DNA from 4 places in the Pantoea sp. Z09 genome. Region 1 is predicted to be linked to each of the others. Evidence: predicted binding sites of a transcription regulator. Region 1 holds the regulator's gene; each other region holds the start of a gene.

The links. The regulator Fur, encoded in region 1, represses iron uptake genes when iron is present. The targets are predictions, from matches to a motif close to ATAATAATGAGAACNACTATCAA.
Region 2: fhuA (ferrichrome porin FhuA) is a predicted target of Fur. The motif match lies at 6,203-6,225, and genes of this name have one in related genera.
Region 3: MC269_RS03370 (TonB-dependent receptor domain-containing protein) is a predicted target of Fur. The motif match lies at 1,942-1,964, and genes of this name have one in related genera.
Region 4: efeU (iron uptake transporter permease EfeU) is a predicted target of Fur. The motif match lies at 6,589-6,611, and genes of this name have one in related genera.

The regions. Positions count from the first base shown of each region.
Region 1 is NZ_CP092373.1:2,737,133-2,745,151, reverse strand. It holds gene nagE (N-acetylglucosamine-specific PTS transporter subunit IIBC) at 1-2,012, shown strand, start outside; gene glnS (glutamine--tRNA ligase) at 2,175-3,842, shown strand; gene MC269_RS13120 (hypothetical protein) at 4,079-4,474, shown strand; gene fur (ferric iron uptake transcriptional regulator) at 4,536-4,979, opposite strand; gene fldA (flavodoxin FldA) at 5,334-5,864, opposite strand; gene ybfE (LexA regulated protein) at 6,000-6,275, opposite strand; gene ybfF (esterase) at 6,430-7,194, opposite strand; gene seqA (replication initiation negative regulator SeqA) at 7,446-7,997, shown strand.
Region 2 is NZ_CP092373.1:3,148,549-3,156,567, reverse strand. It holds gene sfsA (DNA/RNA nuclease SfsA) at 1-360, opposite strand, end outside; gene thpR (RNA 2',3'-cyclic phosphodiesterase) at 373-897, opposite strand; gene hrpB (ATP-dependent helicase HrpB) at 934-3,417, shown strand; gene mrcB (bifunctional glycosyl transferase/transpeptidase) at 3,515-6,067, shown strand; gene fhuA (ferrichrome porin FhuA) at 6,261-8,019, shown strand, end outside.
Region 3 is NZ_CP092373.1:667,973-675,991, reverse strand. It holds gene MC269_RS03370 (TonB-dependent receptor domain-containing protein) at 1-1,812, opposite strand, end outside; gene MC269_RS03365 (SelT/SelW/SelH family protein) at 2,050-2,337, shown strand; gene MC269_RS03360 (PadR family transcriptional regulator) at 2,341-2,877, opposite strand; gene MC269_RS03355 (siderophore-interacting protein) at 2,959-3,741, opposite strand; gene MC269_RS03350 (hypothetical protein) at 3,953-4,156, opposite strand; gene MC269_RS03345 (helix-turn-helix domain-containing protein) at 4,342-5,208, opposite strand; gene MC269_RS03340 (DUF2474 domain-containing protein) at 5,606-5,773, opposite strand; gene cydB (cytochrome d ubiquinol oxidase subunit II) at 5,775-6,779, opposite strand; gene MC269_RS03330 (cytochrome ubiquinol oxidase subunit I) at 6,781-8,019, opposite strand, start outside.
Region 4 is NZ_CP092373.1:2,327,769-2,335,787, forward strand. It holds gene MC269_RS11160 (hypothetical protein) at 846-1,829, opposite strand; gene phoH (phosphate starvation-inducible protein PhoH) at 2,009-2,797, opposite strand; gene efeB (iron uptake transporter deferrochelatase/peroxidase subunit) at 3,301-4,575, opposite strand; gene efeO (iron uptake system protein EfeO) at 4,577-5,698, opposite strand; gene efeU (iron uptake transporter permease EfeU) at 5,703-6,536, opposite strand; gene putP (sodium/proline symporter PutP) at 6,716-8,019, opposite strand, start outside.

The DNA.
Region 1 (8,019 bases):
AGAAGGTGGGCCGCGCGCTAATGGTGCCGGTGGCGGTTCTGCCAGCGGCGGCAATATTAATGGGGATCGGCTACTGGCTCGACCCAGACGCCTGGGGCGCGAGCAACGCGCTGGCGGCGCTGTTGATCAAGTCGGGCGCGGCAATTATTGAAAATATGTCGGTGCTGTTTGCAATCGGCGTGGCGTACGGCCTGTCAAAAGATAAAGATGGCGCCGCGGCGCTGACCGGCTACGTTGGTTTCCTGGTGGTCACTACGCTCTGCTCTCCAGCAGCGGTGTCGATGATCCAGAAAATACCACTGGATCAGGTGCCTGCCGCCTTCGGCAAAATCGAAAACCAGTTTGTCGGCATTATGGTGGGTATCCTGTCGGCGGAAGTCTATAACCGCTTCAGCCATGTCGAACTGCCAAAAGCATTGTCTTTCTTTAGCGGGCGACGCCTGGTCCCGATCCTCGTCTCTTTCCTGATGATCATTGTGGCCTTCATCCTGATGTATATCTGGCCGGTAATCTTTAACGCTCTGGTTAACTTCGGCGAACATATTCAGAAACTGGGTTCTGTCGGTGCAGGTATCTATGCCTTCTTTAACCGTCTGCTGATCCCGGTTGGCCTGCACCACGCACTGAACTCGGTGTTCTGGTTCGACGTGGCAGGCATCAACGATATTCCTAAATTCCTCGGCGGCGCGCAGTCTATCGCCAACGGCACCGGCATCGTCGGCATCACCGGTCGCTATCAGGCGGGCTTCTTCCCGATTATGATGTTCGGCCTGCCGGGCGCGGCGCTGGCAATCTACCACTGCGCGCGTCCGGAAAACCGCGTGAAAGTCGGCAGTATCATGCTGGCCGCGGCGTTTGCCGCCTTCTTCACCGGCATCACCGAGCCGCTGGAGTTCTCCTTTATGTTTGTGGCGCCGGTGCTCTATGTGATCCACGCGCTGCTGACCGGCATCTCGGTCTTTATCGCCGCCAGCATGCACTGGATTGCCGGTTTTGGCTTTAGCGCCGGGCTGGTGGATATGGTGCTGTCGAGCCGTAACCCGCTGGCGACCCACTGGTGGATGCTGATCCCGCAGGGCATCGTCTTCTTTGCCCTCTATTATGTGGTGTTCCGCTTCACCATTCAGAAGTTCAACCTGTTGACGCCGGGCCGCGAGCTGGCGGTAGCAGGCGATGAAAGCGACGGCTACGACGTCAACGTCGACCACACCGACAACGGCGAAAGCGCTACCGAATCGCTGGCGCGTCGCTATATCGGCGCGGTGGGCGGCTCCGACAACCTGACCGGCATCGACGCCTGTATCACCCGTCTGCGTCTGAACGTGAAAGACTCGGCGCAGGTCAACGAGTCGGTGGCGAAACGCCTCGGCGCCTCTGGCGTCATCCGCCTCAACAAGCAGAGCGTGCAGGTGATTGTCGGCACCCAGGCGGAGAGCATCGCCTCCGCCATGAAGAAAGTGTTGACCAAAGGACCGGTCGCCTCGGCGGGCAGTGCCCCGGCGGCGGCGCCAGTCGCGGTGAAGCCTCAGGCGGTGCCCGTCACCGCTAGCAAGACCCTCGCCACGCTGCTGGCGCCGGTCAGCGGCACGGTGGTGGCGCTGGAAGAGGTACCTGACGAAGCCTTCGCCAGCAAGGCGGTGGGTGAAGGACTGGCGATCCAGCCAACCGGCAAAAACGTGGTGGCGCCGATTGCGGGAACGGTGGTGAAAATCTTCGACACTAACCACGCATTCTGCCTGGAGACCGAGAGCGGCATTGAGATCGTGGTGCATATGGGCCTCGATACCGTGGCGCTGGGCGGCAAAGGCTTCAGCCGTCGGGTAGAAGAGGGCGCGACGGTAGCGGCGGGTGAGACGGTGCTGGAGATGGATCTCGATTTCCTTAACGCCAGCGCGCGCTCAATGATCAGTCCGGTGGTGGTCAGCAACAGCGAAGATTTCGCCGGGCTGACGCTGCTGGCGACCGGCACGGTGGTGGCGGGTGAAACCCCGCTTTACGAGGTAAAAGGCTAACGCCTTCTCTCCGTTGACGTAAAAAAAAGCAGGCAGGAAGCGATTCCTGCCTTTTTCGTTTTCGCGCCCTAACAAACCGGTTGTTTCCCTGCGACGCTTTGTGGATCATACTCCGTTACTTCGTGGTACACATCACCCGCTATACGTATTGAGGATTGAGAGATGAGTGAGGCTGAAGCCCGCCCAACTAACTTTATTCGTCAGATCATCGACGAAGATTTGGCGAGCGGCAAGCACAACAGCGTGCATACCCGTTTTCCGCCTGAGCCTAACGGCTACCTGCATATTGGCCATGCTAAATCCATCTGCCTGAACTTCGGCATCGCGCAGGATTATCAGGGTCAGTGCAATCTGCGTTTCGACGATACCAATCCGGTGAAAGAGGATATGGAGTTCGTGGAATCGATCAAGCGCGACGTGCAGTGGCTGGGCTTTGAGTGGAGTGGTAACGTTCGCTATTCCTCAGATTACTTCGATCAGCTTTATCACTACGCGGTTGAACTGATCAACAAAGGTCTGGCCTACGTCGACGAACTGACGCCGGAAGAGATCCGCGAATATCGCGGCACCCTGACCGCGCCGGGTAAAAACAGCCCGTACCGCGACCGCAGCGTGGAAGAGAACCTGGCGCTGTTTGAGAAGATGCGCAACGGCGAGTTCGCCGAGGGTAAAGCCTGCCTGCGCGCCAAAATCGATATGGCCTCCAGCTTTATTGTGATGCGCGATCCGGTGCTCTATCGCATCAAGTTCGCCGAGCATCACCAGACCGGCACAAAGTGGTGCATCTACCCGATGTACGACTTTACCCACTGTATCTCCGATGCGCTGGAAAACATCACCCATTCGCTCTGTACGCTGGAGTTTCAGGACAACCGCCGTCTCTATGACTGGGTGCTGGACAACATTACGATTCCGGTGCATCCGCGTCAGTATGAGTTCTCGCGTCTTAACCTTGAATATGCGGTGATGTCGAAGCGTAAGCTGACGCAGCTGGTGAGCGAAAAAGTGGTGGAAGGCTGGGACGATCCGCGCATGCTGACCGTGTCGGGCCTGCGCCGTCGCGGCTACACCGCTGCCTCTATCCGCGAGTTCTGCCGCCGCATCGGCGTGACGAAACAGGACAACGTGGTGGAGATGGCGTCGCTGGAGTCCTGCATTCGCGACGATCTCAACGAAAACGCGCCGCGCGCCATGGCGGTGCTGGATCCGCTGAAGGTGGTGATTGAAAACCTGCCGGCAGGCCATCATGAAACCATCACCATGCCGAACCATCCGAACAAGCCGGAGATGGGCACGCGCGATGTGCCTTTTGGACGCGAAGTCTGGATCGACCGCGCGGATTTCCGCGAGGAAGCCAACAAGCAGTACAAGCGACTGGTGCTGGGCAAAGAGGTGCGTCTGCGCAACGCCTATGTGATCCGCGCTGAGCGCGTTGCTAAAGATGAAGAGGGGAATATCACCTGCATCTACTGCACCTGCGACGTCGATACCCTGAGCAAAGATCCGGCTGACGGCCGCAAGGTGAAGGGCGTGATCCACTGGGTCTCTGCCGAACATGCGCTGCCGGCGGAATTCCGTCTTTACGATCGCCTGTTCAGCGTGCCGAACCCAGGCGCGGCGGAGGATTTCCTCACTACCATCAACCCTGACTCGCTGAGCATTCGTCAGGGATTCGTCGAGCCAGGCGTGCAGCATGCCAGCCCGGACGCGCCCTATCAGTTCGAGCGCGAAGGCTACTTCTGCGTCGACAGCCACTATTCTCGTCCGAACCAGCTGGTGTTTAACCGCACCGTGGGTCTGCGCGACACCTGGGCGAAAATCGGCGATTAAATTTTTGCGTTAACCGCATCATAAAATGATAACAGGGCGAGCAATCGCCCTTTTTTATGGCTGCCATAAGGGAACCGGCATGTTTTTATGCTACAGGCGATAATAATAACTTGTCGGACCAGTCTGGCAGTTATCTGAGTTAATGAAAATTAATCAATTTCCAGATGTGAATTTCATTTTTTCAGGTAGGCTATCCGCTCTCTAAAGAGGCTATGCGGGCAGATAAAGGATAACAAATGACGGCTCTTGGTCAGGAAGCAAAACACAGCGTGGTGGTTTTACATCAGCTGATCGAACGTATGTTTAACCAGCCGTCAGGCGAAGATGACACTTTCCACCTGCTGCTCTCCCATTTTCATCCCGATTTCCGCATGGTCACGCCGCAGGGCAGGCAGCTCGACCTGAATCAGACCGAAGAGCTGTTTCGTCAGCTGCAGGGGAAGCGCGAAGGCATGCGCATTGCCACCAGCGAACACGCGGTGATCTCGCAGCAAAAAGATGAGGTGACTATCCAGTATCGCGAACTGCAGATGATGAACGGCAGCGATCAAACGCGTATCGCGCTGGCGATCCTCGACTGCAGCACCTCCATTCCTCGCTGGCGCTACCTGCACGAAACCCTGGTCGCCTGACCGCCACCCATAAAAAAAGCCGGTATGCATACCGGCTTTTAGCATTACTGCATAGCACATATTACTGGTCGTGGAGCGTGTCGTCTTCGCGGCAATCGCCCAGCGCGCAGTGGCCATAGAGATAGAGGCTATGGTTGGTCAGCTTGATGCCGTGGCGGGTGGCGATGTCGCGCTGACGCGCTTCGATCGATTCGTCGCTGAACTCGATCACTTTACCGCAGTCGAGGCAGATCAGGTGATCGTGGTGATGCTGCTGGGTCAGTTCGAAAACCGATTTCCCGCCTTCAAAGTTGTGACGCGTCACAATGCCCGCATCGTCAAACTGGTTGAGTACGCGATAAACGGTCGCCAGACCAATCTCTTCGCCCATATCGATCAGGCGTTTATAAAGATCTTCCGCGCTGACGTGATGGCACTGAGGTTCCTGAAGCACTTCCAGAATTTTAAGTCTGGGCAGCGTGACTTTCAGGCCAGCCTTCTTTAATGCGGTGTTGTTGTCAGTCATGCGGATAGTGTCCTGTTACTTTGCTGGTTACTTGAGGCGCCTTGCCTTGAATGTCGTTCGGTGTCTATTCTCATTTGCGTCTCATTATAGAGGCGAAGCATTGAAATGAAAACCGAGGGAAACGCCTGAAATCAACACGGGCTGTAAGGAAATGCGTAACGGCGCCGGGCGGAGAAATGCAGGAGGTTCGTTATCATCTCGCTAACTTCCTGACCTCGCGGAAGAAATAAGCAGATAACCGATGTGGGTATTGTACAGAAACAGCGGTAAAAGTTAAAAATCTGTAGCTATTATTTCTATAGGAAAAACCTTTAACTCAATGTGAGCCAGCGCCCACATTGAGTATGTGGGTAATCAGGCTTCGATGATCGCCTGCAGCTGCAGCTCGTCATAGATCTGTTTTACCCAGGCGTCGACGCGCTGGCTGGTCAGCTCTGGCTGACGATCTTCATCGATGGCCAGGCCGAGGAAATGCTTGTCGTCCGCCAGGCCTTTAGAGGCTTCGAAGTGGTAGCCTTCGGTCGGCCAGTGACCGACGATTACCGCGCCGTTTGGCTCGATAATGTCGCGAATGGTGCCCATCGCGTCGCAGAAATATTCCGCGTAGTCTTCCTGGTCGCCGCAGCCGAAAAGCGCCACCAGCTTGCCGTTGAAGTCGATCTCCTCCAGCGTCGGGAAGAAATCGTCCCAGTCGCACTGCGCTTCGCCGTAATACCAGGTGGGAATGCCCAGCAGCAGGATGTCGAACGCTTCCAGATCTTCTTTCGTGCTTTTGGCAATGTCATGCACTTCCGCAACGTCTTTGCCCAGTTGTTTCTGGATCATTTTTGCAATGTTTTCGGTGTTGCCGGTATCGCTGCCGAAGAAGATGCCTACGATTGCCATGGGATCAATAACCTCTTAAATCCTGATAATGAGATGCATGCGCAGAGCGCACAATTAAGCGAATGATAGCAGAGCGGGCAACGGGGCGGAACTTGAAAAGGCGCGCCATTTGCTTCTGCGTGCGCTTTGCGCGGTTCAGTCCAGTTTGAGTTGCGCCAGCAGCATCTGTTCAATCAGTTCGCTGCGGCTGATATTGCGTTGCTCGGCCAGGGTGTTCAGCGCATCCACGGCTTCGCCGCTCATTTTGAGTTCGACACGGCGCAGCCCGCGCACTTTGTCGCGTTTTAGTTGATTGCGCTTATTGATGCGCAGCTGTTCATCACGCGAGAGCGGACTGGTTTTCGGTCGACCGGGACGACGCTCGTTTGCGAACAGATCCAGCGTGGTGCGGTCAGTGTGTTCTTTTGCCATGGCTTAGTAAAACTAGAGGCGCGAACAGGCGCGTTGATGACGATACAGGTGATTGCCGCGGCGAAAAACCGGCTGCGGCAAAATTTAGCGCGCCATCATACTCCAGCAGAAGTGATGACGCCAATGCAAAACCGCGAACGGCAAGCTTTTGCTTTTAAAGCGCAAAAAAGCGGCGAACGCTGCGCAATACCGCATCAGGTTTCTCGGCGTGCACCCAGTGTCCGGCGCCGCTGATAACGTAAGCGCTGGCGGCGGGAAACTGGCGCAGCAGCGCGTCACGGTACTGATTGTCGAGATAGGGCGACTCCCCGCCGCGAATAAACAGCGCCGGATGCGGCCAGGCCGGCACCGCTTCCCAGCCTGATAGTGTAGCGTAGTTTTCCCACAGCGCGGGCACGTTGAAGCGCCACTCGCCCTCCTGGAACGACTTGAGGATAAACTGAATCACGCCCTCTTCCTTTATATGGGCGCGCATCACCTGCGCGGCCTCGCTGCGCAGACGCACGCCCGCGTCGCTCACGGCGCGGATGGCGGCGAAGATCTCGTCATGGCGGCGCGTCTGATAGTCCACCGGCGCGATGTCGATCATTACCAGCCGTTCCAGGCGCTGCGGCGCCAGCGCGCTCATCGCCATGGCGATTTTTCCGCCCATGGAGTGGCCGATGACCGCGACGCGATCGATATGGTGCGCGTCCAGCGTGTCGAGCATATCCTGCGCCATGGCGCGATAGCTCATCTCATCGGCGCGCGGCGAGAGGCCGTGATTGCGCACGTCGACCTGAATCAGCGGCCCCGCATCCTTTAAGCCGCGCGCCAGCACGCCCAGGTTGTCCAGGCTGCCGAACAGGCCGTGAATAAGCAGGATGGGAAGGGAATCCGCAACAGATTGGTCAGTTTGCAAACGAGCATTTAAAATCATGGCAAAGTTCTTAAGATGGGGACCTCGGCTTAGGTTATCATGCTTTCACCTTTCCGGGCGCGCCGACAGGGCAGGCTTTAGGGCATATTCCGACTTTTGCCGTCAGAGCGTGCGAATGCTATCAGGCCGTCTGGATTTAACTTTATAATCCTTGTGTTAGAACCCGCCCGCTCAGCGACCGTCCGGCGTTTGCCGACGGCGATTTCCAGGCTGGCATGGTTCTGTCATAAGTCGAAACCGTACGGAAAAAGATGAAAACGATCGAAGTTGACGAAGACCTCTACCGCTATATCGCCAGCCACACGCAACATATCGGCGAGAGCGCCTCTGACATTTTACGGCGGATGCTAAAATTTAACGCCGGTCAAAGCGCGCCTGCGGCGGCCCCGCCGTTAGCCTCAGGTGATGCGGCGCAGAAGGCGATCCAGCCGGTGCGGGCGGAAAACCGTCCACAGGATCGCGTACGCGCCGTGCGTGAGCTGCTGCTGTCCGACGAATACGCCGAACAGAAGAAAGCGGTCAATCGCTTTATGATGATTCTGTCAACGCTCTATCGTCTTGATCCTTCAGCATTTGCTGAAGCCACTGCGTCGCTGCAGGGCCGTACTCGCGTCTATTTCGCGGGCGACGAGCAAACGCTGTTGCAAAATGGCACCCATACTAAGCCGAAGCACGTTCCCGGCACGCCGTACTGGGTGATCACCAATACCAATACCGGCCGTAAATGCAGCATGGTGGAACACATCATGGTCTCGATGCAGTTCCCGCAGGAGCTGGCAGAGAAAGTTTGCGGCACCATTTAAACTGAAGCGTCAGGGAGAAGCG
Region 2 (8,019 bases), 410 kb from region 1:
GATGCGGCTTTTCTCCGCGCCATATTTCACTTCCGCCTGGCAGCGTTGATAACCGGATAACGCCGGGATGAGATCCGCCGCCAGCGCCTCTTTCACCAGCTGGTTGGCGCGCAGCGTATTAACGCAGATCCAGTGGCCCTGCTGCGTTTCGGTCAGCTCCCAGCTGTGCGGGTATTTGCGCGTCAGGCTGTCCGAGGTGGAGTACCACACCCTGTCGCCCGGCGTGGCGCAGCCGGTCATGGCGCCGGTGTTGGCGCAGTGGATGGTCAGGGTTTCCCCTTCCGGCGTCACCACGTCGGCGAGGAAACGCTTATAGCGGGCAATCAGGCGGGCGGGCTTTAACGGCGGTGAAAACAGCATAGCGCTCCAGGGTCAGGTCAGCGGCCAGCTCGCCAGCGCCTGATAGCGCGTGCGGCCGCGCGCATAGTGCGACGAAAACAGCGAAAAGTGGTCGACGCGCAGGCGCCAGTGAAAGCCGCGCGGCGGCAGCGCGATGCGCGGCGCGGCGTCGCGCAGCAGCGTCACGTGCGGATGAAACGGCTGCGCGCTCTGGGCGCAGCCGTGACGCGCCGCCTGGGCGCGCAGCAGATCGGCGAGCTGCAGCAGGCCGCGCGGCGGCCGCTGACAGCCGAGCCACACCACGCCAGGGCGCGGCCAGTGTCCGGCGTCGTCCAGATCGAGATCGAAGGCGGGCTGTTCGATGCGCGCCGCCAGCTGCTGCAGCTTCTGTGCGGTCTCGCTTTTCACCTCGCCGAGAAAGGCGAGCGTCAGATGCAGGTTGGCCGCCGCGATGGGGCGACCGGCGTCGTCGGGAAAGCGATCGGCGCGCCAGCGCACCAGCTGCTGCTGCAGCGCGTCAGGCAGCCCGATGCCAAAAAACAGGCGTTGCGTCTCCATGGCGGTCTCCGGCAATCCTCGCGGATGAGTGCTACAATGCGCGCCATCTTAACACAGGCTGAACGGGAGTTTGCCGTGAGTGATTTACCGGTCAGCGCCGTGCTGCCCGACCTGCTTCAGGCGCTCGACGTCGCGCCGCAAATCCTGCTGGCGGCGCCAACCGGCGCGGGCAAATCAACCTGGCTGCCGCTGCAGCTGCTGCAACAGGCCAGTCTGCCGGGCCGCATTATTATGCTGGAGCCGCGTCGGCTGGCGGCGCGTAACGTGGCGCAGCGCCTGGCGGAGCAGCTTGGCGAGCAGCCCGGCGGCACCGTCGGCTATCGCATGCGCGGCGAAAACTGCGTCGGTCCCACTACCCGACTGGAAGTGGTGACGGAAGGGATGCTGACGCGCCAGCTGCAGCGCGACCCGGAACTCAGCGGCGTGTCGCTGGTGATCCTCGATGAGTTCCACGAGCGCAGCCTGCAGGCGGATCTGGCGCTGGCGCTGCTGCTCGACGTGCAGCAGGGGTTGCGGGACGATCTGAAAATTCTGCTGATGTCGGCGACGCTCGACAACGCGCGCCTCTCGGCGCTGCTGCCCGACGCGCCGCTGATCGTCTCCGAGGGCCGCAGCTTTCCCGTGACGCGGCGTTTCGCCTCGCTCAGCACCACGCTGCGCTTCGAAGAGGCGGTGGCGCGCGAAACGGCGCAGCTGCTGCGCGAAGAGAGCGGCTCGCTGCTGCTGTTTCTGCCCGGCGTGGCGGAAATCGAACGGGTGCGGCGCGAGCTGGAATCCCGCGTGGCGGAGGATGTCGACCTTACGCCGCTCTACGGCGCGCTGCCGCTGGCGGCGCAGCGCCGCGCCATCTTGCCCGCGCCGCCCGGCCGCCGCAAAGTGGTGCTCGCCACCAATATCGCCGAAACCAGCCTGACCATTGAAGGGATTCGGCTGGTGGTGGACAGCGCGCTGGAGCGCACCGCGCAGTTCGACGCGCGCAGCGGCGTGACGCGGCTGCTGACCCAGCGCATTAGCCAGGCGTCGATGACGCAGCGCGCTGGCCGCGCCGGACGACTGATGCCCGGCATCTGCCTGCATCTGATCCCCGAAGAGCAGGCGTCGCGCGCCGCCGCGCAGAGCGAGGCGGAAATGCTGCACAGCGATCTCGCCGCGCTCTGGATCGAGCTGCTGCAGTGGGGCTGCCGCCAGCCGGATCAGCTCACCTGGCTCGACGCGCCGCCGGAAAAACATCTGCACGCGGCGAGGCAGTTGCTCACGCAGCTTGGCGCGCTGGAAGAGAACGGTGGCCTGAGCGCGCTGGGACGCCGCATGGCACAGCTCGGCACCGATCCACGCCTCAGCGCCGTGCTCTGCGCCGCCGGACAGGACGCCGACGCGGTCGCCAGCGCCGCGCTGCTGGTGGCGATCCTTGAGGATCCGCCGCGCAGCGGCAGCCCGGACCTGCGCGACGCGCTGCACCGTCCGCAGCCGCAGTGGCAGCGGCGGGCGAAGCAGTGGCAGACGCGGCTCGGCGTCAGCGGCGGGCGCGTCGATGAAGATCGCTTTCCGGCACTGCTGGCGGCGGGCTTCGGCGACCGGCTGGCGCGGCGCCGCGACAATGGCGGCCGCTACCAGCTCGCCAACGGGCTGGGCGCGATGCTCGATGGGCAAGAGGGGCTGAACCGCTATGAATGGCTGATCGCGCCCGCGCTGCTGCAGGGCAGCGCGACGCCCGACGCGCGCATGCTGCTGGCGCTGCCGATCGATATTGACGCGCTGCGTCAGGCGATACCGGCGCTGGTCGAGGTGCGCGCCGAAGTGGAGTGGGACGAAGAGAAGGGCACGCTGCGCGCGCTGCGCCGCGAGCAGATCGGCGCGCTGGTGCTGAAGGCGCAGCCGATGGCGCGCCCGGAACCCGAGGTGCTGCACGCGGCGATGCTGCGCTGGATCGCGCAAAAAGGGCTGGCGGTGCTGGGCTGGAGCGAGGCGGCGCAGCAGCTGCGCGTGCGGCTGCAGTGCGCGGCGCAGTGGCTGCCGGAAGAGGGCTGGCCCGCGGTCGACGACGCGTCACTACTGGCGACGCTTGACCGCTGGCTGCTGCCTGAGATGGGCGCGGTGCGCGATCTCAAATCGCTGCAGGCGGTCAACCTTGTCAGCGCGCTATTACATTTGCTCACATGGTCACAACGTCAGCGGCTGGATAGTGCGCTGCCAACTCATTACACTGTGCCCACCGGAAGCCGGCTGCCGATTCGCTATCACGCCGATAAGCCGCCCGCGCTGGCGGTGCGCATTCAGGAGATGTTCGGCGAGGCGAGCAATCCTGCGGTGGCGGAAGGGCGCGTGCCGCTGGTGCTGGAGCTGTTGTCGCCCGCGCAGCGGCCGCTGCAGATCACCCGCGACCTGGCCGCCTTCTGGCGCGGCGCATACCCTGAAGTGCAGAAAGAGATGAAAGGGCGCTATCCCCGCCATCCCTGGCCTGACGATCCGGCCAGCGCCTTGCCCACAAGGCGCACGAAAAAATATTCCCCGCAAGGTTGAGCCCGCTGGATCGATTTAGGAGGGTTCCGCCATGCGGACGCGGTAAAAGTCGCTAGAGTATCGGCGCAGCCAACGTAATGCCTGGAGAATGAAACCAATGTCTGGGAACGATCGCGAACCCATTGGGCGCAAAGGAAAACAACCCAAGCCGCCGCGTAACGCTACGCGTCGGGGTCGCCGCAGGGATGAAGACGATTTTGAACAAGATGATTTTGACGATGAGGTCGAGGAGAAAGCGCCTGTGCCGCGTAAAAGTAAAGGAAAGCGTCCGCCGCGCGGGAAGCGCCGCTGGTTAGGCTGGTTGATCAAGCTGTTCCTCGTGTTTGTGGTGATTATGGCCGCCTGGGGCGTCTACCTCGACTCGGAGATCCGCGCCCGCATCGACGGCAAAGTGTGGCAGCTGCCCGCGACCGTCTACGGCCGCATGGTCAGCCTTGAGCCTGGCATGGCTTATAACAAGAAAGAGATGATCGCGCTGCTGGAAGGCACGCAGTATCGCGAGGTGTCGCGCATTACGCGTCCCGGCGAATTCTCGGTTAAAGGCAACACCATCGATCTGCTGCGCCGTCCGTTCGACTTCCCGGACAGCAAAGAGGGCCAGGTGCACGCGCAGATGGTGTTTGACGGCGACGAGCTGGGCGAGATTAAAAACCTCGACTCCGGCCGCGACTTCGGCTTCTTCCGCCTCGATCCGCGCCTGATCACCATGCTGCAGTCGCCGAACGGCGAACAGCGCCTGTTCGTGCCGCGCGCCGGCTTCCCGGATCTGCTGGTCGACACGCTGATCGCCACCGAAGACCGCCACTTCTACGAGCATGACGGCATTAGCCCCTACTCGATCGGCCGCGCCTTCCTCGCCAATATCACCGCCGGCAAAGCGGTGCAGGGCGGCAGTACGCTGACGCAGCAGCTGGTGAAAAACCTGTTCCTGACCAACGAGCGTTCGCTGTGGCGTAAAGCGCGCGAAGCCTATATGGCGGTCATTATGGACGCGCGCTACAGCAAGGATCGCATTCTGGAACTCTACCTGAACGAGGTTTACCTCGGCCAGGCGGGTAACGACCAGATCCGCGGCTTCCCGCTGGCGAGCCTCTACTACTTTGGCCGTCCGGTCGACGAGCTGAGCCTCGATCAGCAGGCGATGCTGGTGGGGATGGTGAAGGGCGCCTCGCTTTACAACCCGTGGCGTAATCCCAAGCTGGCGCTGGAGCGCCGTAACCTGGTGCTGCGTCTGCTGCAGCAGCAGAAGGTGATTGACCAGGAGCTGTACGACATGCTCTCGGCGCGTCCGCTCGGCGTGCAGCCGAAAGGCGGCGTGATCACCCCGCAGCCCGCCTTTATGCAGATGGTGCGCAGCGAGCTGCAGGCGAAGCTGGGCGACAAGGTCAAAGATCTTTCCGGCGTGAAGATCTTCACCACGCTCGATCCGGTGTCGCAGGATGCGGCGGAGAAGGCGGTGCTTGACGGCATTCCGGCGCTGAAAAAACAGCGCGGCCTGAAAGATCTGGAAACCGCGATGGTGGTGGTCGATCGCTTCAGCGGCGAAGTGCGCGCCATGGTCGGCGGCGCGGATCCGCAGTTCGCCGGCTATAACCGCGCGCTGCAGGCGCGTCGCTCTATCGGCTCGCTGGCGAAGCCGGCGACCTACCTGACCGCACTCAGCCAGCCGAACACCTATCGTCTTAACAGCTGGATCGCCGATGAGCCGATCGCGCTAAAACAGCCGAACGGCAGCGTCTGGAAGCCGATGAACGACGATCGTCGCTTCAGCGGCAAGGTGATGCTGGTGGACGCGCTGACCAACTCCATGAACGTGCCGACGGTTAACCTCGGCATGACGCTGGGACTGGACGCGGTGGTGGATACCTGGACCAAACTGGGCGTGCCGAAAGATCAGCTCAACCCGGTGCCCTCGATGCTGCTCGGTGCGCTTAACCTGACGCCGATCGAAGTGGCGCAGGCGTTCCAGTCGATTGCCAGCGGCGGCAACCGCGCTTCGCTGTCGGCGGTGCGCTCGGTAATTGCCGAAGACGGCAGCGTGCTTTACCAGAGCTATCCACAGGCGCAGCGCGTCGAGCCGGCGCAGGCCGCCTATCTGACGCTCTACACCATGCAGCAGGTTGCCGATCACGGCACGGCGCGTGCGCTGGGCGCGCGCTATCCGAAGGCGCATCTGGCGGGTAAAACCGGCACCACCAACGACCTGATCGACAGCTGGTTCGCCGGGGTTGACGGCAAGGAAGTCGCTATTACCTGGGTCGGCCGCGATAACAACCAGCCGAGCAAGCTCTACGGCGCCAGCGGCGCGATGCAGATCTATCGCCGCTACCTGGATAACCAGGCGCCGATGCCGCTGGTGCTGACGCCGCCGGAAGATGTCTCGATGATGAACGTCGACACCGCGGGCAACTTTGTCTGCGGCACCGGCAGCAGCACCTGGCGCTCGCTGCCGGTGTGGGCGCTCGATCCCGATGCGCTCTGTCAGCAGCAGCAGCAGCTGTTCCAGCAGCAGCAGCAACAACAGCAGCAGGAGATGCTGAACCAGCAGCAAAACCAGCAGCAGATGCAGCAGCAACCGCAGCAGCAGCCGGAGAAGAAAGAGGGCGACGGCGTCGCGGGCTGGATTAAAGATATGTTCGGCGGTAACTAAACCACCGGTTAAAAAGGGCGCTAAGGCGCCCTTTTTTTGTGCCCGATCAATACTGCGCGAATGCCCGCCAGACGGCGCTGCGCGCGGGATTATCGCTTGCGGAAAACGCGCAGTTTCGCCTAAAATCCATCCGGCATAATAATCATTCTCGTTTCCATTCGCCTGCCCACTACTTTATTCAAGAGACACTACTATGAATGCGCGAACGACTTTTCCTTGTTATCTGCGCGGCGCTTTTTCCCGCCGCCCGCTGGCTTTAAGCATTGCCGTAATTTTTGGCTCAGTAAGCGCCTCGGCGCTGGCTGAGGAGACGCTGGTGGTTTCCGCGGCAGGCGGCGCTGAGGCGGCGCAGGAGAGCGCATGGGGACCGGCGCCGACCATTGCCGCGAAAAAGAGCGCCACCGGCACCAAAACCGACACGCCGATTGAGAAAAACCCGCAGTCGGTGTCGGTGGTAACGCGCGAGGAGATGGAGACGCGGCAGATTGCCTCGGTGAAAGAGGCGTTTAACTACACGCCGGGCGTATTGACCGGCAACCGCGGCAGCTCCGGCGTTATCGACGCGCTGTCGATCCGGGGCTTTAGCGAAACCAACACCAACCAGTACCTTGACGGCCTGAAACTGCAGGGCGACAACTATTCCGAATTCGCCATCGATCCTTACTTCCTTGAGCGCGCCGAACTGCTGCGCGGGCCGGTGTCGGTGCTCTACGGCAAGAGCAATCCCGGCGGCGTAGTGGCGCTGGTAAGCAAGCGTCCGACGCAGGAGACGCTGCGCGAAGTGCAGTTCCAGATGGGCAGCGACAACCTCTTTTCCACCGGCTTCGATTTCGGTGGCGCGCTGGATGACGACGGCGTTTACAGCTATCGTCTGACCGGCCTCGCCCACAGCGCCGACGCGCAGCAGGAGATGAACAAAGAGAAGCGCTACACCATCGCGCCCGCCTTTAGCTGGCGTCCTGACGCCAACACCCGCATCGACCTGCTGACCTATTTCCAGAATGAGCCGCAAACCGGCTACTACGGCTGGCTGCCGCGTCAGGGCACGGTGGTGCCGATTACGCGCGCGGACGGCAGCGAATATAAGCTACCGACCAACTTCGACGAAGGCGAGCAGAGCAATAAGATCTCGCGCAATACCAAAATGATCGGCTACAGCGCCGAGCACAGCTTCAACGACACCTGGACGGTGCGTCAGAACCTGCGCTACGCCGATCTGCGCACTAACTACCGCAGCATCTACGGCAACGGCTTCGACGCGGCGACCCAGTCGATTACGCGCGGCTCGGCGGTGTCGGACGAGACGCTAAACCAGTTCGCCGTCGATACCCAGGCACAGGCGACATTCGCCACCGGCGCGCTGGATCATACGCTGCTGCTGGGCGTGGATTTCCAGCGCACGCGCAATGATATCAATGCGCAGTTTGGCTCGGCCAGTAGCCTGAACGCCATTGCTCCGCAGTATGGCGATGAGAGCGTCACGCCGTATGACCCGTATCAGCATCTCAATAAACAGCGCCAGACCGGCCTCTATGTTCAGGATCAGATGGAGTGGGACCGCTGGGTGCTGACGCTGGGCGGCCGCTACGATTACGCCATGACCTCGGTGTACGATCGCTATAACGGCACGCTGAGCCGCCAGAACGATCAGGCCTTTACCTGGCGCGGCGGGCTGAACTATGTATTCGACAACGGTATCGCCCCTTACTTCAGCTACAGCGAAGCCTTTATTCCTAATTCGGGTTCGACCTATGAAGGCCAGGCCTTCGATCCGTCGCGCGCTAAGCAGTATGAAGCGGGCGTGAAATATGTGCCGAAAGATCGTCCGATCACCATGACCGCTGCGGTTTATCAGCTGACGAAGACTAAAAACCTGACGGCGGATCCCGATACGGTAAACCATCCGTTCGCCAGCGTGCAGAGTGGCGAAATCCGTTCGCGCGGCGTCGAGC
Region 3 (8,019 bases), 1.9 Mb from region 1:
CTTGTCGCGGTTCTCCGCCTGGTAGGTGGTGTAAATATTGCCCGGCACGTTAACGAACTTGTCAGGGTTGCCGGCGCGGGTATAGCGCGTGTAGGCGATAAAGTTTTTGTACTGGTTGTAGAACAGCGAGGCGTTCACCGTCACGCCTTCCACCGCCTGGCCTTTCACTCCCCACTCGAAGTTGTTGCTGGTTTCGGTGTCGAGATCGGCGTTGCCGACCAGCGCATACTGCGCGCGGCCCGCATAGCTGGAGCCGAGGTTCCAGGAGCCGTAGAGCTGGCTGGCGGTCGGGAACTCGACGCCGCGCTTGTACTGCAAATAGGTGATGAGCGCTGGCGTCAGATCGTACTGCAGGGTAAGCGACGGCAGCACTTCGGTGTCGCTGTTGCCGGAGCCGTAGAGCGTTTCCAGCTGCTCTTCGGTCAGCACGCTGCTGCCAGCGGTGAGGTCGGAGAGGTTGCGCGGTTTGGTGTTCTGATACATCACGCGCACGCCGGGGATCACTGCGAAGCCGTGGCTGTCGAGGTCGAAGTTGATCTTATCCTGCAGGTAGCCGGCGACGGTGTAGCTGCGGCTGTCGGCCTGCGGCTGCATGATCACGCTGTACTGGCTCGGCGTGGGCGACTGACGGAACGGGCGCTCGGTGCTCTCGATGCTGGCGTTAACGCCGGCGCTCAGCTCGTGGCGGCCGACGATTTTCGTGGCGCGCGTGTCGAAGCCGAGGCTGCGGGTGTTGTAATCGGAATAGACCCTTTCCCAGGCGCTGGCGCTGCTCGGCATCCAGGTATTGTCGTGCGACTCGGTTTTCTGCCAGTAGAGGCGCGTGGTCAGAGTGTCGAGCAGATCGCTGTAGGGCGTCCACTCATCCGCCAGGCTGACGCCGAAGCGGCGCGTGTCGCTCTGCTGCTGCGAGGTGCCCCAGACGGTATTGCCGGAGGTATCCCAGCCGTCGTAGTGGGTGTGGTTAGTTTTGTGGTAGTAGTCGAAAGTGGCGCTCAGCTTATGCTGGTCGTTGGGCTGCCAGATGCCGGAGGTCATAAAGGCGTCGGAGTGCCAGTTAGCCGGATAGGCCTGCTTCACGCCGCTGTTGTTTTGCGTCTCCTGACCGTCGCGGCGGCTGTAGACAAACAGGCCGCGCAGTTCATCGTCGCCCGCTGCCGCCGTGATGCCGTTGTGCCAGCTGCGGTCGGCGGAGTTGTAGTTACTCTGATAGCCGAAGTAACTGTTTTTGCTGCCGCTCAGGTAGTCGTCGGCGCTTTTGTTGTGAAACGAGACGTTGCCGCCAATCGAGGCGTTGGGCTGATCGACCGCGGTCGCGCCCTTTTCAATCTCGACGCTGCCGAACATATAGGGATCGATATAGTCGCCGCGCCCGATGCCGAAGGTGTTGTTGCCGACGCGGCTAACGTAGGGACGGCCGGTGGCGTCCGGCAGGGGAATGCCGTCAACGTCGAGCCCGACGCGGTTGCTCTCCAGGCCGCGAATGTTGTAGCCGCTGTAGCCGGCGCGGTCGAAGCCGCTTTTGCCTGAGGAGGAGCCGCCCGCCGATCCGGTGGCGCTGATCAGCGGCTCATAGCACATAATGGAGCCGAAGTCGTTGGCCCCACGTTTTTGCAGGTCGGCGGCGGATAATGTGGTTTTATTGCCCGCCTTTGGCTTCGGCGCGGTAACGGTCATGACCGGGTCGGCGCTGCTTTTTTCGCTGGCAGGCGTTTCGCTGGCGGCATAGCCGCAGGCGGCGTGAACCGAGGCAGCCAGCAGCGCGATTTTACAGAGTCGCGGCTGGGTGAATCCCTGAAACATTGAAGACATAAGCGCAAATACCTTATTGATTGTTAGTATTTGCTCACTTACTTGCTGTCAGTAGACAAAGCACGGTTTTGCACATCAAACCGTAAACAGAACGTCTTTTTTATTATGAATAATTTCGCCAGAAATGTAATGTAAGTGGTAATCATTATCAACTGGCTTTAGAGTAAGATGTATCTTACACCGCACGATTTGCTAATCTGCGTGCAGAGCGAAACTAACGTCGACAGGGAAACCGCTATGACCGAGAAACCCTCCATTATCATCCACTACTGCACCCAGTGTAACTGGCTGCTGCGTTCCGCCTGGATGGCGCAGGAGCTGCTGCACACCTTCGCCGACGACCTGGCGGCAGTCACGCTGAAGCCGGGCACCGGCGGGGTATTTGAGATTGTCATTAATGACGATATGCTGTGGGAGCGTAAACGCGACGGCGGCTTTCCTGACGCGGCGGCGCTGAAGCAGCGCGTGCGCGACGTCTGCTTCCCGGATCGGCCGTTAGGTCATGTGGATAAGAAAAAAAGCTGAGGCTTAGCTGGCAGCGATTTTATCCGCCGCCGCGTTTAGCGCCTCGACCACCTTTGCCAGGGTTTCCGGCGATATGTCTTGCTGGGCGAGGCGGCTATTGAGCGTGGTACGCATACGGTGGATCGCCTGATCGACGTCGGGAATGCTGCGGTTATTGACCAGCACCGCCAGCGACGACAGGCGCTCAATCAGCTGCTCGACCTGCGGCTGCTGCTCCGCCAGCTGCGCGCGTCCCGCCGCATTCAGCGTATAGGCTTTGCGCGACGCCTGCGCGTCCACCACGCTGATGGCGTCCAGCTCTTCCAGCAGCGTCAGATTGGGATAGATAATGCCGGGACTTGGAGAGTATTCGCCTTTAGACAGCTCTTCGATCGACTTGATCAGCTCGTAGCCGTGTGCGTCGTTTTGCGCCAGAAAATGCAGCATTAACAGGCGGATATCGCTGGCGTCCAGCATCTTTTCACGTCGCTTACGGCGACCGCCGCATCCGCCGCGCGGAGCGGAATCCTGGTGACACGAGAAAGCCGGATCCTGTTTCATTGCCTGCCTGAAGGGAGTCTTTACGGGAGGATGATAGTAGTCCGCCGCCTGGCAAAATTCAACACGGGCGGCGGTATCGGCCTATTTGGCGTGCCAGTAAGCGACGGCGCGCACAAAGGCGGGATCGAGGCCGCGACGCGTGACAAAGTAGTCGCCGAGCGCCTTGGCGAAGTCGCCCTCGCCGGTCAGCCAGATAAAGTAATCCTCCTGCGGCACGGCGATGTTATCCAGCGCGGCGATCAGCTTATCCGCCTGCGCCGCGCCGCTGCCGAGCCAGTGGGCGTTGACGCCAGCCAGATCTGGCAGGTAGTCGCGCCCGGTCGCTTCATCCACGCAGGCGAACAGATGCAGCGCCTGCGCCCTGGCGTCGGCCTGACGGCGTTTGAACGCCGGCAGCCCGGTTTCATCGCAGACGTAGAGCTGAAACGCGTAGTCGGTCGGCACCACCAGCGAGCCGCGCGGGCCGCCCATAATCAGGCGATCGCCCTCTTTCGCCTGCTGCGCCCAGCCGCTGGCGACGCCACCGTCGTGGATATAGAAGTCGAGCGTCAGCGACGATTCGCCGTCAAAGGCAAGCGGCGTATAGTCGCGCGCCGGCGGACGCGCGCCGCCTGGCCAGACGATGCCGTCGTCGGTCATCTGCGGCAGCTGCAGTTCCGCGCCGCTCTCCTGCGGGAAAAAAACTTTGATATGGTCGTCAAAGCCCGGCGAGTGGAAGCCCGCCAGATCGCTGCCGTGAAAGGTGATGCGCCAGAATTCGCTGGCGACCAGCGTTTTGCTGGCGACGGTGATGTGGCGAAAGCGCAGTTCGTTGCGCACGCGCTGCGGCGCGCGGCTGCGGGACGCCTGGTTGTCGGAATGCATAAATCCTCCTTTTACGCCGCCGGCTGCGGCCGTGAATGCGTGAGAAAACAGAAGAATGATTCTCATTTGAGGCGCCCAGATTACTCATGATATATCTTACACGCAAGGATCGATTGTGCTATTTCCGCGCAGCCGAAAAGGTGCGCAGGCGAATGCCTGCGCACAGAAGAGCATGCGAATCAGAGAAGCGCGCGGAGGTCGCGCGCGGCGATCAGAGGTTGTCGTTTAAGGCGTCGGCGCCGAAGTGCTTCGGCGACTGCTGCGGCAGCGCGTTGTCGCCGAGGATTTCATGCTGGGTCGGCTGGGCATGCGGATGCAGGCCAGCAGGCGGCGTAAAGGGTTCAGCCATCTGGGCGCCGGCAAAGAGCGGCAAAGCAGAAAGCGCCGTAACAAGGAACAGCGAAGTCAGTTTCATGGTTGTCGTCGTGTTATATGTCTGGTTCGAAAAGAACCTGAAAGGCAGATGAATATCCAGTCCGGCAGGCCTTATGCACGATATCCGCACGGCTTCCGGGTTAAGGCAGGAATTTTACGCCAGAAAACGCATCTATTTTATAAAATCGTGCGGTTTATCACAGTTCACCGCACGAAAAGCCGCTGCTAGCTCAGCGTGACAGGAATGGAGAAGAGGCCGACCAGCGCGTCCGGCGTCGAGGCTTTCATATCGAGACGCAGCAGATCTTTTCCCTGACGGCGCGCGACGCCCAGCGCGGGCAGATGCACGTAGTAGAGATCGGCGATAAAGCGCGTCAGCTGTTCCGGCGCGCCCTGCCAGGGAATAGTGGCGTAAAGCCCGCGCGCCGAGGTCCAGTTGACGATATGCGACCCCATGATATCGGCGTGCTGGCTCTCCAGCGCCTGAAACAGGCTAATGTGCTGCTGCTCCGCCGCCGAGCTGCCGGGGCCGTACTGGAAGCCGAGCCAGCCGCGCTCGACGTGCTGACCGGCGAAGCGCACAAAGCTGCGCGCCTGCTGCGCCACGGTGTGCGCGTGATCGCGCACGTAGTCGCCGAATTTACACTCCCACTCCACCACTTCCCCGCGCAGCTGCAGCTCATCGCGCTCCACCAGCTGCGCCTGCAGCATTTCGCCATGCACCGAGATCGGGCCGTGAAAGCTTTGCAGCTGCAAATCGGGCACGCGACGGAAGGCGCCCGGCGTCAGCGAGAAGTGGTTTTTGAAGACGCGGGTGAAGTTCTGCTGGTTGTCGAAACCAAAGCGCACCGCGATGTCGATCAGCGGCATGCGCGTCAGGCGCAGCGCCATGGCGGACATGGTGAGGCGGCGTTTGCGCGTATAGGCCGCCAGCGTCTGGCCGGTCATCTCTTTGAACATGCGCTGCATATGCCATTTGGAGTAACCAGATTTCAGGGTGATCAGATCGATATTAAGGTCGTCGGTCAGATTCGCTTCAATCCACTCCACCAGATCGCTGATGTACTGTTTTTTTACGTTCAGGCTGAGCATTTGTGTGGGGATCGTAGAAAAGTATTGCGGGATTAGTCACATAATCATAACAAAAATGTCTTACGCATGTAAGGAAGGGTAAAGAAAGCGTAAGCCCAACGCGGGCAAAAGGCATTTAATGCTTAGTCTGCGAAAAGGATAACAAAACGTGTTGTCTGTGGATGAAGATGCACACGCGGATAGCATGGACCGATCGCAAAGGCGCTTTACGCATCCCTGCTCGCTCGGTCCGCGCAGTTACGCACCTCATCCCTGAGGTGCGCCCGTAAACGGGCCAACGTTGCTCGTTGTTCAAAAACGCTCCCGGCGTTTTTGTCCTTGTCGCGGGACGTTTTGCTCTTCGGTCCATGCCAGCCGCTCAGTAAGCACTTTGCGGCCTTTGACAGGAACGAAAAGATTAGTGGCTGCGCATACCCGCCGCAGTCATCATCATACGGAACAGCATTGCCACCACACCGAGCGCCAGCACGCTTGCTCCATAGATCACCACCAGCCACAGAATGCGTTTCCACAACGGCGCTTTGGGTTCATTGTGGTGTTTCACGTTGCCGACCTCAGTTTGCATATCAATGGTATCCTTCGTCTGCTTTGATTTTCCCGCGGAACACGTAGTAGCTCCAGAAGGTGTAGCCGAGGATCATCGGAATAATTAACAGGCTGCCCACCAGCATAAAGGCCTGGCTAATCGCCGGCGACGCGGCCTGCCAGATGGTAACGGAAGGCGGAATAATATTCGGCCATACGCTGATGCCCAGGCCGGAAAAGCCGAGGAAAATCAGCGCCAGCGTCAGCAGAAACGGCGAGTAGTGCGCCTCACGCTTGATGGCGCGAATAATGCCCCACGAGCAGAGCAGCACCAGCGCCGGAACCGGCAGGAACCAGTACAGGTTCGGACGGGTGAACCAGCGCTGCGCGATGGCGTCATGGCTGAACGGCGTCCACAGGCTGATAATGCCCACCACCACCAGCAGCGCGATCACCAGCGGCGTCGCCAGCGCCGACATCTTGCGATGCAGCTCATGCTCGGTTTTCATAATCAGCCAGGTGCAGCCCAGCAGCGCATAGGCGATCACCAGACCCACGCCGCAGAACAGCGGGAACGGCGCCAGCCAGTCCATTGCAGAACCGCTGAAGTGACGGCCCGTCACCTTAATGCCGTCGAGCATCGCGCCGACCGCAACGCCCTGGCTAAAGGTCGCCAGAATCGAACCCGCGACGAAAGATTTGTCCCAGAACGCGCGGTGCGTTTCGGTCGCCTTAAAGCGGAACTCGAAGGCGACGCCGCGGAAAATCAGGCCGATCAGCATCGCCGTCAGCGGAATCGAGAGCGCATCGGCGATCACCGAATAGGCCAGCGGGAAGGCGCCATACAGGCCCGCGCCGCCCAGCACCAGCCAGGTCTCGTTGCCGTCCCAGACCGGCGCGACGGTGTTCACCATCATGTCGCGCTCGACCGCATCCTTATTAAAGGGGAACAGCAGCCCGATACCGAGATCGAAGCCGTCCATCACGATGTACATCAGCGTCGCGAAAACGATAATCGCGAACCAGATAATGGAAAAATCGATCATCTTATTTTCCCTCCTGCGGATCGTTCAGACTTTCATGCGCCGCAGAGAGCGGACGAGCCGGCGTTTTGCCATGGCCTGGACCGCCGTGACGAACATCTTTGCCTTCGCCGGTGAGCGGGCCTTTCTTAATCAGGCGGATCATATAGACATAGCCGACGCCGAACACCGCAGAGTAGACCACGATAAAGGCGAGCAGGCTGATGCTCATATGCAGATCGCCATGACCGGAGACCGCGTCGATGGTGCGCTGCACGCCGTAGACCACCCACGGCTGACGACCGATCTCGGTGGTGAACCAGCCCGCCAGCAGCGCAATCAGGCCGGACGGCCCCATCAGCAGGGCGAACCACAGGAACGGACGCGACTGATAAAGGCGGCCTTTATAACGCAGCCACAGGCTGACCACGCCGAGGGTGATCATCAGCAGCCCCATCGCCACCATCACGCGGAACGACCAGAAGATAACCAGCGAGTTAGGACGATCCTCTTTCGGGAAGGTCTTCAGCGCCGGCACCTGCTTATCCAGGCTGTGCGTCAGGATCAAACTGCCGAGATAGGGAATTTCCACCGCGTATTTGGTGCGCTCTTCATCCATATCCGGGATGCCGAACAGGATCAGCGGCGTCGCTTCGCCCGGCGGGTTCTCCCAGTGGCCTTCAATCGCGGCGATTTTCGCCGGCTGATGCTCCAGGGTGTTCAGCCCGTGCGCATCGCCGATCATCGCCTGAATCGGTGCGACGATCAGCGCCATCCACAGCGCCATGGAGAACATCTTGCGAATAGCCGGGTTATCGTTGCCGCGCAGCAGATGCCATGCACCGGACGCGCCGACAAAGAAGGCGCTGGCGAGGAACGCCGCCACCGACATATGGAACAGGCGATAAGGGAACGAGGGGTTGAAAATGATTTTCAGCCAGTCTTCCGGCACCACAATTCCGTTCTGGATCAGGTAGCCCTGCGGCGTATGCATCCAGCTGTTGGAGGCGAGGATCCAGAAAGTGGAGATCAGAGTGCCGAGCGCCACCATGCAGGTGGCGAAGAAGTGCAGGCCAGGACCGACGCGGTTCCAGCCGAACAGCATCACGCCGAGGAAGCCCGCTTCGAGGAAGAAGGCGGTCAGCACTTCATAGGTGAGCAACGGACCGGTAATGCTGCCCGCAAACTGCGAGAAGCCGCTCCAGTTGGTGCCGAACTGATAGGCCATCACCAGACCCGATACCACGCCCATACCAAAGTTAAC
Region 4 (8,019 bases), 410 kb from region 1:
TATTAGCGCTTGAAAAATAAAAGAAAGTTAATTTATAACTTAAAATTCCTCATCAACTCCTCTTCATCTTTTAACAAAATATACCTTTCCATTTCTTTCGAAAATGAAATTGCAAAGAAAAAATAAATAAACTGCTTTGCAAAAATATAAAATATTCTTATTGATATGAAAATATTAACAACCATCAGAAAAAGGTTAAGTGAATTACTAATAGTGACAGCGGCATGAGCGAGGGAAACAACCCCATTGTAAATGCTATACATATACCAGGTTAGAAAAGCTAAGAACAGAGTATAGACAACTATATGTGCAATGAGTTTTTTTAATGACCATACGGGCATCTTATTCCTGTCATAATCAAAAATTTGGTTGCAACTTAGAAATGATAAAAAGCTCGCCCCACCCATATCAATATTTTTCATATATAGATAGTCAAATAGCACTTTCAAAACTGGTATAGGGTAGACCAATCCATATTTTTGAAGCTTTATTTCTTTGATTAAAATATTGTAATGTACGTCTGCTTCTTTGCACTCAAAAATCAATAGCAAGGCGCTTGACTTGTCTTCTACAGACAGCTTATTAAAACAAGAGGAAAGGTCGTTTTTGAAGACGAATAAAAGTGGATAGAAAAAAATTTTGTTGGAGATATTAACCTGGAAACTGCGCTAAGCATTAAAGGCCCGATCACATTTATCAAAATATCGTTAAAGACCGCCGAATCTTCCACCAGATCTGATATATTCATTATCTGTACCTATTCCTTTACTGTAACAAACATGAAGTCAAAAATAACCCAAGATCAAATATATGTTCATTCGCACATGACACTTATTCTCATGTCTCTATCCCTGCACAATTTCACCGCACAGCCGCAGCTCTGGAGGCTCTGCCATTTTAATACGCCCAATACGTACAGGTAAGGTCCCCTCACGATGGCATAGACTCTTAATAGCGTGCCACTCTTCAGTCTCTGATTCCATTTGGGTTGTAACCGAGTCAAAAGCACCTTCAGCAATAATAATGGCAGGCTCTTTATCTGATTCGTTGTCGTCCGTAACCACGGCAGGTTCTTCAGTCAGTTCGTCTTTCAGTTCTTCCAGGCTGGCCTTGAGTGTAGTAAGACTACTGGCGGCATCCTCGGGCGCATAAAAAAAGAGCCCGCTAGTGAAAATAGCCTCCATAACGTCACTAAAAGAAAAAGAGGTGTCGCCATAAACGAAGCGGCTATGTCCGGCACTTTTCACACCTGATACCTTTTGGTTTAGCAGGCTCTCTTTCGACGACGTTACCATTACCTGTTTGTTATAAAGGATAACAGGCAGATTTTTAATTTCGTGAATATCGCCGCTGATGCTCCAGCGTTCTTTATCACCCTTAGCGAAGCCGGAAGCATCACAGCGCGTTTCTATGTCAAACTCCTCAGTCGGGATGCGCTCACGGTTGAAATAGCTTGTGAGATCCTCCTCTTCTCCCATCTCCTCATGCTGGTAAGCACGGTAAACGGAACTATGGCGGTCTATTCCAATCCATTCAATCGCCCATGTCGCGGGTCCCGACGGTTTTCTGACCTCATCGATATAAGCGCCAACATCACTGTTCAGGTAAGCGGCTAACAACGCCGTCCAGGGCTCTATCGCCAGAAAGATGCTTGCCAGCGTGGTTCCTTCCTCTATCAGAACGTCATGGCGGAAAAAACGAAGAAGAAAGAATGGATCGGTGCTGGCTATTGCGTTCTGTATTGAGAGCAAGGGAACCGCTGTTGTTTCATCGTACGCGGACTGAAATCGCAGTATGGCATCCGAACAGAAAATTAAGTTTCCTTCCATCGCTCTCTATCCCCAGGCGTTATCAGACCAGGCATTTTACCAAACCAGAAAGCGTTATCGCATTCTGCTTTTATCTGAGTAATGTTCCTTCCAGAATAAAAAAGGTGCCATTTGGCCATATTAGCCATAAAAAAAACCCGGCTTGCGCCGGGTTTTGCTCGCTACACAGGCTGACTCAATCAACCATACGCATGCAGCGTGTGCTGGCACAGTGCCGAGCGCACGCAGTCATCTTTGCCGAAGCGTACAATGCCGACCATCTCGTCCTCTTCGAACCGCGCCAGCGCGTCCGCGAGACCGGAAGGCACCCCAGCGGGCAAATCGCACTGGGTAATATCGCCGTTAACAATCACCGTGACGTTTTCGCCAAGGCGTGTCAGGAACATCTTCATCTGAGCCGCGGTCACGTTTTGTGCCTCATCGAGGATCACTACCGCATTTTCAAAGGTACGACCGCGCATATAGGCGAAAGGCGCAATTTCTACCTTGCCGATTTCGGGTCGCAGACAGTACTGCATAAAGGAAGCGCCAAGACGTTTAACCAGAACGTCGTAGACCGGCCGGAAATACGGGGCGAATTTTTCCGAGATATCCCCTGGCAGGAATCCCAGATCCTCATCGGCCTGTAGCACCGGACGTGTAACGATAATCCTGTCGATATCCTTATGTATCAGGGCCTCTGCCGCTTTCGCGGCGCTGATCCAGGTTTTTCCGCATCCGGCTTCGCCGGTGGCAAAGATCAGCTGTTTCGATTCTATGGCCTGGAGATAGTGCGCCTGAGCATCGTTTCTGGCGGCGATCGGCGAACGGTCGCGCACATCACGCGCCATCCCGATTGCATCCAGCCCACCCATCTGCACCAGCGAAGTGACCGATTCTTCTTCGCGCTGACGATGACTGCGAGAGTCACTACGAAGCACCCTTCTGGCTTCACGACGCGCTTTGATCACTGCTTTCTGTCTTCCCATAGTCGCACCTTACAGTTGGTTTCATTTCCCGCGTTGGGCCGATGCCCGCCACGATTAACTGAACGCTTTAGAGGTTTGATTGGCTTCCTTTTGAGCCATGACGTGCCGTTGATAAAGATGTGCCGCACCGAAGCGCAACTGCACACCGGTAAAATCAGAAGTGAAAAAACAATTTGATGAAGAAGAGGATGCTGTCGAAGGCGCGCATGCCCTCGCTGAAGAGTGTGAAACCTGAGGTAAAGCTCTCTGTCCTGTAAAGGACCTTCCCATGCGCGACTCCAGTCTGCGAACTAACACGCTTATCCATTAAACTGCACTAATTTTAACAGAGTTGGCAACATTAATTTTACTAGCGGTCGCAGAAATCAACTGTCAGCGAAAAAACGGCGCGGTGCGCGACGCGATTTAGTAAGGCAATCAGGGAATTACGCGTGACGCGCGGTTAGCGATAAAATTGTTACGCGCGTTGACGCCTGCGCCGCCGCAACGGCGACGCAGGCGCGTCAGGCTTCCAGCAGCGGCTGCGCCAGATAGTGATTAGCGTCCGCCACGCCGGGCAACACAAAGAAGTAGCCGCCGCCGATGGGACGCACGTACTCCTCCAGCGCTTCGCCGTTAAGACGTTTCTGCACGGTGATAAAGCCCTTTTCCAGATCGTGCTGATAGCAGACGAAAAGCAGGCCCATATCGAGCTGGCCCGACGCGGTGGTGCCTGCCGAGTAGCTGTAGCCGCGGCGCAGCATCAGACTGCTCTCGGTCTCGCGGGTGCGCGGATTCGCCAGGCGAATATGCGCGTCGAGCGCGATCACCTCGCCGTTGGGATCCTGCGCATAGTCAGGCACGTCATGCTCGTGCTGCATGCCCAGCGGCGCGCCGCTCAGCTTGTCGCGGCCAAAGATCGCCTGCTGTTCGCCCAACGGGGTGCGATCCCACATTTCCACGCGAAAACGAATAATACGCGCCGCCTGATAGCAGCCGTTGCGCGCCCAGGCCGGCTCATCCTGATCGGCCGTCACCCACAGCAGCTGGTCCATTAGCGGCTTATCTGCGTTATCAGGATTCGCCGTGCCGTCCTTGAAGCCCAGCAGGTTAATCGGCGTCTCTTTCCCCTGGCTGCGCGCGGCGTGGTCGGCGATAAAGCCTTCGCGCCGCCAGCGCACGCCCAGCAGATCGGGCGTGTGCTTGACGATATCGCGCAGCGCGTGGATCACCGTGTCCTGGGTGTTGGCGCAAATCTGCAGCAGCAGGTCGCCGTGGCACTGGGCTGCGTCCAGCGAATCGTTGGGAAAGCGCGTCATGCTTTGCAGCTTTTTCGGCTTCAGCGCCTGCAGGCCGAAACGGTCGTCAAACAGCGTCTCGCCCACCGACACCGTTATCGTCAGGTTGTCCGGCGCGATCTCCGCGCCCAGAATGCCGGAATCCATCGGCGGCAGCTTTGGATTGCTCACTGCAGGCGCCGGGCCGCCGGTGGTTAAAAAGGCGATGCGCGCGGTCAGCAGCTGAAACAGGCGCGTCAGATCGGCTTTATCGCTGGCCAGCACGTCAAACGCGACCAGCATCATCGACGCCTGCTGCGGCGTGATAATGCCCGCCTGATGCTGCCCGTAGAAGGGTTGCACCTGGCGCCGCGCGTCGGGCGCAACCGTGCCGGGAGAAAAGCTGTCGGCCGCCGCGTGGAACGGGCAGCCGCCGCTCAGCGCGGCCGCGCCGCCGAGCAGCCCCAGACCTTTTAACAGGCGCCGCCGTGCGGGCTGCGCCTCATTGTGTTGACGACTCATCCTAATCGAGACCTAAGGTTCCACGCAGCAAAGAGAGATCTTCCGCCAGCGCGGTAATCGGTCCTTTCAGCGCATTGCGATCCGCGCTGGTCAGCTTCTCATAGGAGGCAAAGCCCTCGCCCGTGCGGTATTTGCTCAGGATGGCGTCGACTTTCTTAAAGTTTCCGTCCACCTTCGCCAGCAGCTGCGGATTCGCCTGCTGCAGCTGCGGACGCAGCAGATCGACAATCTTTTGCGCGCCGTCGATGTTCGCCTGGAAATCCCACAGGTCAGTGCGGCTGTAGCGATCCTCCTCGCCGGAAATCTTGCTAGAAGCGACCTCTTCGATCAGGCCCGCCGCGCCGCCGACCACTTTCACCGGCGGGAACGCCAGCTCGCTGATGCGGGTCTGCAGATCCTGCACATCGCGGTTCAGCTGGGTGGCGTAGCCTTCCATGCCCTTAGTGTTGTTGTCGCTGAACAGCGCCTTCTCCAGACGGTGGAAGCCGGTGAATTTCGGATCTTCCGCTTTTTTCTCGTAGTCGTCTTCGCGCGCGTCAATGCTGCCATCCAGATCGGAGAAGAGTTCGGCGATCGGCTCGATGCGCTCGTAGTGCTGGCGCGTCGGCGCGTAGAGCGAGCGGGCTTTCGCCAGATCGCCCGCCTTCACCGCGTGGGTAAAGGCTTCGGTGCTGGCGACCAGCTGCGCCACTTCCTGCGTCACATAGGCTTTATAGGCGGTGATCGGGCCGGCGAGCGCCAGCACGTCCGGCTTGCCACCTTTTGCCGCAGGCGAGGCGTCGCCCTCGACGATCAGTTTGCCCTTGGGATTGCTCAGCAGGCCGCAGGTCATCTCATATTCGCCTGCTTCCAGGTTGGCGGTCAGCTTCTGGCTGAAGCCCGGCGCGATATTCTCGCGCTCTTCCACCACCAGCACCCCTTTCAGGATTTCCCACTCCAGCGCTTTCTGACTGTTGTTTTTAATTAAAAACTGGGTTTTGCCCGCTTTGACGGTGAGCTGCATTGGTTCACACTGCGTATCCGTCACGCTGACCTGAACCTGAGGAATATCGGCCGCCGCAGCGGCGCCCGACAGCGCCAGCAAGGAAGCCAGCACGGTTTTGCGGCGAAAGCGAATCTTCATAGAGTTATCCCTGTTTAGTCGAAAGTTGGCGCGCCGGACGCGCCGGCAGTAAAAACAGCAGCAGCGCCGGAATCAGATAGAGGAAATAGACCGCCACTTCGCTCACGCTCGGCGTCTCCTGATAGCCCAGCACGCCCTCAAGCAGCGTGCCTGCCAGCGAATGGGTAGAGAGCACGCCGCTCAGATCGAAGGCGACGGTTTGAAACTGGTTCCAGAGGCCCGCCTCATGGAAGGCGCGGATCGCGCCCGCCGCCAGCCCGGCGGCGACAAACAGGATAAACAGGCTGCTCCAGCGAAAGAAGTGCGCCATATTGAGACGCACGCCGCCCCAGTAGAGCAGCATGCCCAGCGCCACGGCGGTCGCCAGCCCCAGCACCGCGCCGATCGGCGGCGCATAGCCGACATCCTGCGTAAAGGCAGCCAGCAAGAAGAACACCGACTCCAGCCCTTCGCGCGCCACGGCGAGAAACACCATCAGCACCAGCGCCAGCCCGCCGCGTCCTGACCGGTTCAGCGCCTGATCCACCGCCTGCTTCAGCGCCACGCGCATATTGCGCGCTACTTTACGCATCCAGAACACCATCGACGTCAGGATAGCCACCGCCACCACGGCGACGATGCCCTCAAACAGCTCCTGCTGCTTTTGCGGAAACTCGCCGGTGGTCTGGTTGATGAAAATGCCGAGCGCCAGACAAAGCGCGGCGGCGACAAAGACGCCCGCCCAGAGCGCCGGGAACCACTGGCTGCGCCCGGTGCGCTTCAGATAACCGGCAATCAGGCTAACGATCAGCGCTGCTTCGAGGCCTTCGCGCAGCATGATAAGAAAGGGAACAAACATAGCTGACCTCTGGAATGTTAAGCAGCGTCAATCGCGGGTAAAGTTAGGTAAAATGCGAACGATACCGATTATCATTATCGCGGAAGAAAAAACAAGTAATCCTCCGAAATTATTTGTGGCCCTGCAGACGCAAAAAAGCCCGCTTTCAGGGAGAAAACGGGCTTGTATGTTGTAACAAATTACTTAGTCAGGTATTCAGCCTCGGCGGCGTCGAAGCGCTGCTGCGCGGCGGCAGACGGCGCGCGACCCAGCAGGCTAAAGAGCACAATCGCGATGCTGGCGAAGGCGAAGCCCGGAATGATCTCGTAGAGATCGAGCCAGCCATACTGTTTCCAGATCAGCACCGTCGCTGCGCCAATCACCATGCCCGCCAGCGCGCCGTTGCGCGTCATGCGTTTCCAGCAGACGCCGAACAACACCACCGGGCCGAAGGCCGCGCCGAAACCGGCCCAGGCGTAGCTCACCAGGCCCAGCACGCGGTTGTCTGGGTTGGAGGCAAGCGCAATCGCCACCAGCGCCACCAGCAGCACCATGGCGCGGCCAAACCACACCAGCTCTTTCTGGCTGGCGTTTTTACGCAGGAAGCCTTTGTAGAGATCTTCCGTCAGCGCGCTGGAGCAAACCAGCAGCTGGCAGCTCAGCGTCGACATCACTGCCGCCAGAATGGCCGAAAGCAGAATGCCAGCGATCCACGGGTTGAACAGAATGCGCGCCAGTTCGATAAATACGCGCTCGCCGTTGCCGCTAACGTTCGCCGCCTGCTCGGGGTGGTTCTGGAAATAGGCGATACCGAAGAAGCCAACCGCCACCGCGCCTGCCAGACAGAGCACCATCCACGCCATGCCGATGCGGCGCGCGGTGCGGATCGAGCGGTGCGAATCCGCCGCCATAAAGCGCGCCAGAATATGCGGCTGGCCGAAATAGCCGAGTCCCCAGCCGAGCAGCGAGATCACCGCGACAAAGTTGAGCCCCTTCAGCATATTGAGGTTTTCGATGCTCTTGGCTTCGATGACCGCCAGCGAATCGTTCAACCCGCCAACGGCGACAATCACGATAACCGGCGTCAGGATCAGGGCGAAAATCATCAGGCTCGCCTGCACGGTGTCGGTCCAGCTCACCGCCAGGAAGCCGCCCACCAGCGTATAGAGAATGGTTGCCGCCGCACCGGCCCACAGCGCGGTTTCATAGCTCATGCCGAAGGTGCTTTCGAACAGGCGCGCGCCCGCCACCACGCCAGAGGCGCAGTAGATGGTGAAGAAAATCAGGATCACCAGCGCGGAGATAACGCGCAGGATTTTGCTGTTGTCTTCAAAGCGGCTGGTAAAGAAATCAGGCAGCGTCAGGGCGTTGTCGTGATGCTCAGTCTGCACGCGCAGACGGCCCGCGACGATTTTCCAGTTAAGCCAGGCGCCGATGGTCAGACCGATGGCGATCCAGCTTTCCGAAATGCCGGAGAGAAAAATTGCACCAGGCAGGCCCATCA